Regions from separate parts of the Pulveribacter sp. genome, predicted to be linked through region 1. Evidence: predicted binding sites of a transcription regulator. Region 1 holds the regulator's gene; the other holds the start of a gene.
The links. The regulator sigma-54, encoded in region 1, starts transcription at its own class of promoters, with help from an activator protein. The targets are predictions, from matches to a motif close to TGGCANGNAANCTGCTTT.

Region 1 (4,226 bases):
GAGGCATCCATCTTCCGCAAGCTCAGCGTGCAGGACAACGTGCGCGCCGTGCTGGAGCTGCAGCGCGGCGAGGACGGCCGCGCGCTGCCGCGCGCCGAGATCGAGCAGCGCCTGACGGGCCTGCTGCAGGAGCTGCGCGTGGAGCATCTGCGCGAGTCGCCAGCGCTGGCGCTGTCCGGCGGCGAGCGCCGGCGCGTGGAGATCGCCCGGGCCCTGGCCACGCAGCCGCGCTTCATCCTGCTGGACGAGCCGTTCGCCGGCATCGACCCCATCGCCGTGATCGAGATCCAGCGCATCATCGGTTTTCTGAAGGCGCGCGGCATCGGAGTGCTCATCACCGATCACAACGTGCGCGAGACGCTGGGCATCTGCGACCACGCCTTCATCATCAGCGATGGCAGCGTGCTGGCCCAGGGCACGCCCTCCGAGATCGTGGACAACGCCGAAGTGCGCCGGGTGTACCTGGGCGAGCACTTCCGCATGTGAGGGCGCAAGCTGCCATGGCCTGCCGCCGCGCACCGCCGATGCCGGCGCCGCCCATGACGGCGGCGGCGCACGGCGGCGCCGCCCGATGAACCGCCCCACGCTGGCCCTGCGCGTCTCGCAGCAGCTGGCGCTCACCCCGCAGCTGCAGCAATCCATCCGCCTGCTGCAGCTGTCCACTCTGGAGCTGGCCCAGGAGGTGGGCCAGATGCTGGCCGACAACCCCTTCCTGGAAGAGGCCGAGGATGGCGCGCCGGACACTATCGATTCAGTAGCTGCCAGCGCAGAACTGGCGCGCACTACAGGCCAACATGATGCCGAAGCGCCGGAAGGCGCCGCCGACCCCGGCCTGGACGCCCCCGAGCCCGCCGGCCTGCCCGACGCTCCAGAGCGCCTGGACTGGGAGGGCGAAGCCAACGGCCCCGACAGCGACTGGGGCAGCAGCGGCGACAGCCCCGCACGCGCCGGCAGCAGCGGCAGCGACACCGAGGGCGACGCCATCGACCTGGCGCGCAGCCACGAGACCCTGGTCGAGCACCTGAGCCGCCAGGCGCTGCTGCTGCGCCTGTCGCCGGAGGAAGCGGCGGCGCTGGCGCTGCTCATCGGCTCGCTGAACGACGACGGCTACCTGGAAGAACCCCTGCCCGCCCTGGCCGACAGCCTGCTGGGCGAGCACTGGGAGCACGAACGGTACGAGGAGCTGCTGCACCAGCTGACTCTGGCCCTGGGCCTGCTGCAAAGCCTGGAGCCCACCGGCGTGGGCGCGCGCGACCTGGCCGAATGCCTGACGCTGCAGCTGCAGGCCCAGCTGCAGCAGGCCGGCCCGGCCGATGCACCCACCGTGCAGGCTGCGCTGGCCATTTGCCGACAGCCGCTGGACTGGCTGGCCCGGCGCGACGTGCGCCGCCTGTCGCAGGCCTGTGGCGCCAGCGAGGCGCTGACGCGCGCCGCCATCGCCCTCATCGGCCGGCTGGAGCCGCGCCCGGGCCGGCGCTTTGCCGACGTGCAGCAGTTCGCCATGGTGCCCGACGTGATCGTGCGGCGCATCGGCAGCGGCACGCAGCAGCGCTTTAGCGTGCAGCTCAACCCGGCGGTCATGCCGCGCCTGCAGGTGCACGAGCAATACGCCGGCGCGCTGCGCGCCCACCGCGGCAGCCAGGGCCACCCGCAGCTGCAGGCGCGGCTGCAGGAGGCGCGCTGGTTCATCAAGAACGTGCAGCAGCGCTTCGACACCATCCTGCGCGTGTCCGAGGCCATCGTGCAGCGGCAAAAGAGCTTCTTCGTGCACGGCGAGCTGGCCATGCGCCCGCTGGTGCTGCGCGACATCGCCGAAGAGCTGGGCCTGCACGAATCCACCATTTCGCGCGTGACCACCGCCAAGTACATGGCCACGCCCCAGGGCACCTACGAGCTGAAGTACTTCTTCGGTTCCGGCCTGGGCACGGAGACCGGCGGCAACGCCTCCAGCACCGCCGTGCGGGCGCTGATCAAGCAGTTCATCGCCGCCGAGAACCCGGCCAAGCCCCTGTCGGACAGCAAGATCGCCGAGATGCTCAAGGAGCAGGGCATCGAATGCGCACGCCGCACCGTGGCCAAGTACCGCGAGGCGATGAAGATCGCCCCCACCAACCTGCGCAAGGCACTCTAGCAACCACCTCCCCATGGCCCGCATCGTCTTCGAGCTTCCCGCGCACTTCGGCTTCGCCACCGAGCTGCAGGTCTACATCAGCCACGTCAATCAGGGCGGGCACCTGGACAACGCCCAGCTGCTCAGCCTGGTGTCGGAGGCGCGCGTGCGCTTCTTCCAGTCGCTGGGCTACCCGGAGGCCGACGTGGCCGGCCTGTCCACCGTGGTCGGCGACATCGTGGCGCAGTACAAGTCCGAGGCCTTCCACGGCGAGACGCTGCGCGTGGAGATGGTGCCGCAGGACTTCAACCGCTATGGCTTCGACCTGGTGTTCCGAATGACCGAAACCACCCAGGGTCGCGAGATTGCCCGGGGCAAGATTGGTATCGTCTTCATTGACCGCGCCGCGCGCAGGCCGGCGCCCATACCGGAATCCATCCGCCTGCTGCTGCAGCAGCGCAGCGCGCCGGCACCCTGAAGGCGTAGGCGGCCGGGCCGCAAATTACCTAATTGAAGGAATGTTGCGAAAAGTCACATTCCGTTAAGATAGTCCGGCCGCGTGGGCTTGGTTTTAGTGGTTTTTGGGCTCTAGCCCTTTCCTGGCATGCGTTGGCAGCTACACAAACCATAGTAACCAACCCATGCACCCACCCATCCGAGGCCACTGGGCCGTCGCCCTGCTGTGCGCCGGCGCCCTGACACTTCCGATCGCCCACGCACGCGAGCTGGCGCCCATCGACGCACTGGGCGAGTCGCCCCCCGCCGTGCAGCGCAAGGCCGCGCAGGCCATGCCCGCCCAGGTGTGGAGCCTGTCGCGCGAGGAGCGGCTGGGCTTGCCCACTTTTGTGCAGCTGCGGCCCGCATTGGCCAAGTCCCGCGCCGCGAACGTGGACCCCGCTGGCGTCGCACGGGACGAGCTCAAGGCGCTGGCCAGCCTGTACGGCATCACCACGCAGGAGGCCGATGCCGCCGTGGTGCACCACGTGCAGAGCCTGCCCGGCGGCGAGCACCTGGTGCGCCTGACCGGCCAGCGTGATGGCATCGAAATCTTCCGCGAGCAGGCCACGGTGCTGCTGGACGCGCAGGCGCGGGCCACGGCCATCGGCGGCTACCTGGGCAGCACCGCGCTGGCGCCCAGTCTTCACAAAGCCATTCCGGTCCGCTCGCTGGAAGCCTCCGGGGCCTTGACCCGGGCCTTGCAGGATTACGGTTTTCCGCCAGAGGTGGGGCAGCAGCTTCAGCCCACCGACGCCAAGGGCGCCTACCAGTGGTGGAGCCTTCCCGCGGGTGTGGAAGGAGAGGACGGGGCCACGCTCGCATCCGCACGCACCAAGCCGGTGTGGTTCCGCCTGCCCGAGGGCCTGGTGGCCGCCACTTACGTCGAGGTGCGCGTGCGCCAGGACGGGCAGGAACACGCTTATGCCTACGTGGTGGCCAACGCCGATGGCCGCCTGCTGCTGCGCCACAACCAGACGGCGCATGCCGACTTCAGCTACCGCGTGCCCGCCGACACAGCGCCTCCCTACACACCCTGGCCCGGCGCGCAGGGCCGCCATGGCGCGCCCCATCCCACCGGCACACCCTCTGGCTATGCGGCCCCGCCACAGACGGCCAAGCTGGTGACGCTGCCAAACGCCCCGTTCTCGCGGGAAGACCCCTGGCTGCCCGATGGCGCCGCACAGACCCACGGCAACAACGTGCATGCCTATGCCGACTTGGCGGCGCCGGATGGCCCCAATGTGGGCGACACCATCGCCAGCGTGACGGCTCCGGGAGTCTTCGACTACCCATACGCCCCTGGTCTGTCGCCGCTGGCCTCTCACAGCCAGATCAACGCCTCGGTGGTCAACCTGTTCTACACCACCAACTGGCTGCACGACTGGTTCTACGACGCCGGCTTCGACGAAGCCGCCGGCAATGCCCAGGCCGTCAACTACACAGGAGCGGGGCTGGCCGGCGACGCCCTGCGCGCCGAAGCGCTGGACTACAGCGGCATCAACAACGCCAACATGTCCACCCCGGCGGACGGCGCGCCGCCCCGCATGCAGATGTACCGCTTCGTCAACCGCAGCGGCGTGCAGGTCAGCGCGGGTGGGGTGACGTTCTCGGTCAGGCC
Region 2 (4,226 bases), on a different contig from region 1:
CCTTCTTCACGCCCAGCAGGTCGATGCGCTGGCCGCCCGTGACCTTCACGGCCGGGATGCGGTACTTGTCCACCACGTCCGCGATGCGGCGCAGCTCGGCCGCGCTGGTCTCGCCGCCCCACATGCGCGGCACCACGCTGTAGCTGCCGTCCTTTTGGATGTTGGCGTGGCTGCGCTCGTTGATGGCGCGGCTTTGCGGGTCGTCCCGCGCCTCTTTGGGCCAGGTGCTGATCAGGTAGTAGTTGATGGCCGGGCGGCAGGTGGGGCAGCCGTCGGGGGTGCTCCATTCGAGAAAGGCGAAGACCTCTTCCTTGCTCAGCAGCCGGTGCGTGCGGATGGCTCCCCTCACGGCCTGGTGCCCGTGCTGCGTGCAGTTGCACAGCGGCTGCGCGGCGGGTGTGGTCGAGTGGTCGCCACCCACCGTGGCCACCAGGATCTGCTGCACCAGCCCGGTGCACGAGCCGCAGCTGGCGCTGGCCTTGGTGTGCCGACGCACCTCCTGCAGCGTGAACAGGCCCTTGTCGCGGATGGCCCGGCAGATCGTGCCCTTGGTCACGCCGTTGCAGCCGCAGATCTCGGCGTCGTCCGGCAGGCTGGCGGCGTGGCTCTGACCGGCGTGGCCGCCCTCGCCGATGTTGCTTTGGCCAAAGAGCAGCGCGTTGCGGATGTCGCCCACCGGCCTGCCTTCACACAGCAGCCGGAAGTACCAGCCGCCATCCACCGCGTTGCCATACAGGCAGGCGCCCACCAGCTTGCCGTCCTTGAGCACCAGCTTCTTGTACAGACCGCTGCCGGGGTCGCTCAGCACCAGGCTCTCCGTGCCCTCGCCGCCCTGGAAGTCGCCGGCGGAAAACAGATCGATGCCCGTCACCTTGAGCTTGGTGGAGGTCTGCGATCCCGTGTAGCGGCCGATGCCCAGCTCCGCCAGATGGTTGGCCGCCACCCGCCCCTGCTCGAACAGCGGCGCCACCAGGCCATAGGCCACGCCCCGGTGGGCCACGCACTCGCCCACAGCGTAGATGCGCGCGTCGGTGGTGGTCTGCAGCGTGTCGTTCACGACGATGCCGCGGTCCACGTGCAGGCGCATGCGCTCGGCCAGCTGCGTGTTGGGGCGAATGCCCACGCACATGACCACCAGCTCGGCGGGCACCTCGCTGCCGTCTTCGAAGCGCACGGCGCACACGCGGCCGGCACCGTCGTCCAGCAGCGCCTGGGTGCGCGCCTGCATCAAAAAGCGCATGCCGCGCGCGGCCAGGCTGGCCTGCAGCATGCGGCCGGCCGTGGCATCGAGCTGGCGCTCCATCAGCCACTCGCCGGCATGCACCACGGTGACCTGCATGCCGCGCCGCATCAGGCCGTTGGCCGCCTCCAGCCCGAGCAGGCCGCCGCCGATGACCACGGCGTGCCGCTGGTGTGCGGCGGCGTCGATCATGGCCTGCGTGTCGGCGATGTCGCGGTACGCCAGCACGCCGTCCAGCTGCGCCCCCGGGATGGGCAGCATGAAGGGCACGGAGCCGGTGGCCAGCACCAGGCGGTCGTAGGGCGCGCTGATGGTCTGTCCGTTGGCGCGGGTGGCCTGTACCAGGCGGCGCTGCCGGTCCACGTGTGTCACGGTGCAGCCGGCATGCAGGGTGATGCCGTGCTGCTCGTACCAATCCCAGTCGTTGAGCACGATCTCGGGCAGCTGCTGCTCGCCCGCCAGCACCGGCGACAGCAGGATGCGGTTGTAGTTGGGGTGCGGCTCGGCACCGAAGATGGTGATGTCGTACAGATCGGGAGCGACCTTGAGCAGCTCCTCGATCGTGCGCACCCCCGCCATGCCGTTGCCCACCATGACCAGCCGGTTTCTTTTCACCTTGCATCTCCCAGGGGCGTAGCCCCATGTCGCGGATCGGGCCGGCGCCTGCCGCGCCGGTTGCCAACCTGTTATTGCAACGGCTGTGCCAGCGCGGAAAATTCAAGGCAAAAAGGGCTGCAGCGCTTGTACAGCAAGCGCGAGCAGCTATGAAAAATATAGTGAGGTCGGCAGTGCATGGTGCACTGCAATGGTGCACACCGGCGCCCAAGCACGTGCGCTGGCGCCTGCTGCGGTGCGCGCACGGCGGCAGGCGCCGATGCGCGCAAGCTGCATTTCAAAAGGCGCGCCGCGCGGGCCGGCGCGCCGGCGGGGCTACTGCGTGGCGACCCCTTGCCACTGCCCGCCCAGCGCCTTGTACAGCTGCACGCGGTTGGCCTGCTCGGCCAGCTGCAGTGCGATGAGCGCCTGCTGCGCGGTGTACAGCGAGCGCTCGGCGTCCAGCACCGCCAGGTAGCTGTCGGCCCCGAGGCGAAAGCGCGCCTGCGACAGCTCCAGCGTGCGCTGGGTGGCGTCCACCAGCGAGCGCTGGGCGTCCAGCCGCTCGGTGAGCGTGGCCCGGTCGGCCAGCGCGTCCGCCACGTCGCGGAACGCCGCCTGGATGGCGCGCTCGTACTGGGCGATGGCCGTCTCGCGCGCCACCTCGGCCACGCGCAGGTTGGCGCGGTTGCGCCCGGCGTCGAAGATGGGCAGGCGAATCTGCGGGGCGAAGCTCCAGGTGCCGTTGCCGGCGCCGAACAGGCCGGACAGCTCGTTGCTGGCCGTGCCCACGCTGGCCGTCAGGCTGATGGACGGAAAGAACGCCGCGCGCGCCACGCCGATCTGGGCGCTGGCCGCCGCCAGCGAGCGCTCGGCCGCGCGCACATCGGGCCGCCGCAGCAGCACGCTGGAGGGCAGGCCGGGCGCGATGGAGGGCAGGGCGGTGGCGGTGGCTGGCGGCTCGGCGGTGCGCGGCTCCCCTGCGGGCGCCGTTCCCTGGGGCTGCGGCTGCGCCGCGGCGGGCTCGCGCACCGCTGGCTCGACGTTGGGCGGAAGCAGGTTGATCGGCACTGCGCTGCCCACCAGCAGCGCCAGGGCATTGCGCCCGCGCGCCACCTGCGCCTGGTAGGCGGCGACGTCGGCGCGTGCGCCATCCACCGTGGTCTGCACCTGCGCCAGGGTCAGGCCCGAGGCTGCGCCCAGCGCGTGCGTGCGCTGCGTCAGCGCGAACTGCTGCTGGCGCGCGCGCAGCGTGGCGCGTGCCAGCAGCAGGCGGCGTGCATCGGCGTCCAGGTTCAGCCAGGCTAGCATGACGTCCGAGGCGATGGCGATGCGTGCGCTGTCGCGGCTGTCCTGGCTGCGCAGGAACTCCTGCAGCGCCGCCTCGTTCAGGTTGCGCACGCGGCCCCAGAAGTCGATCTCATAGGCCGCCAGGCCCACGCTGGCGCTGTACTGGCCGGCGACGTTGCCGCGCCCGGCGGTGGTCAGGTCGTCGGCCGTGCGGGTGCGGGCGGCGTTGCCCGTGGCAGTCACCGTGGGCAGGCGGTCGGCCTGGGCGATGCCGTACTGCGCACGGGCGCGCTCCACGGCCAGCACGGCGACGCGCAGATCGCGGTTGTCCGCCAGCGCCATGCCCAGCAGCGTGCGCAGACGCGCGTCCAGCACGAAGGCGGGGCCGGTGGGCTCAGGAGCCAGCGCGGCCTCTGCGGGCGCGGGGGCATCCAGCGTAGCCGGCACGGGCGGCGCCGGCAGCTCGTGCGGCGGCGCCAGCGACATGCAGGCGCTGAGCAGCAGCAGCGGCGCGGCGGCCAGCGGGGCGCGCGCGAGAAAAAGCGGGCGAAGCATCGGGATCGTCGTCGTTATCGTCGTCATGGCGTGGCGGTGTGGGCCTCCGTGGCAGAGGCGCTCGCGCGGCGGCTGAACAGCCGGCGCACCACCAGGAAGAACACCGGCACGAAGAAGATGCCCAGCAGCGTGGAAAACACCATGCCGCCCAGCACGGCGGTGCCGATGGCCTGGCGCCCGCCCGCGCCCGCGCCGGTGCCGATGGCCAGCGGCAGCACGCCGAAGCCGAAGGCCAGCGAGGTCATCAAAATGGGCCGCAGGCGCAGGCGCACGGCCTGCACCGTGGCATCGATCAGGCCCAGGCCGCGCTCTTGCAGCTGCACGGCGAATTCGACGATCAGGATGGCGTTCTTGGAGGCCAGGCCCACGGTGGTCAGCAGGCCCACCTGGAAGTACACGTCGTTGGCCATGCCGCGGGTGTAGGTGGCGATCAATGCGCCGATCACGCCCAGCGGCACGGCCAGCATGACCGACACCGGCACGCTCCAGCTCTCGTACAGCGCGGCCAGGCACAGGAACACGAACAGGATGGACACAGCGTACAGCA

Region 2: nirB (nitrite reductase large subunit NirB) is a predicted target of sigma-54. The motif match lies at 1,929-1,946, and genes of this name have one in related genera.

The regions. Positions count from the first base shown of each region.
Region 1 is NZ_DAMATK010000001.1:234,382-238,607, reverse strand. Features, by position in the region: gene lptB (LPS export ABC transporter ATP-binding protein) at 1-486, shown strand, start outside; gene RT282_RS01105 (RNA polymerase factor sigma-54) at 572-2,131, shown strand; gene RT282_RS01100 (thioesterase family protein) at 2,145-2,588, shown strand; gene RT282_RS01095 (IPTL-CTERM sorting domain-containing protein) at 2,752-4,226, shown strand, end outside.
Region 2 is NZ_DAMATK010000002.1:970,402-974,627, reverse strand. Features, by position in the region: gene nirB (nitrite reductase large subunit NirB) at 1-1,834, opposite strand, end outside; gene RT282_RS10825 (efflux transporter outer membrane subunit) at 2,171-3,706, opposite strand; gene RT282_RS10820 (efflux RND transporter permease subunit) at 3,703-4,226, opposite strand, start outside.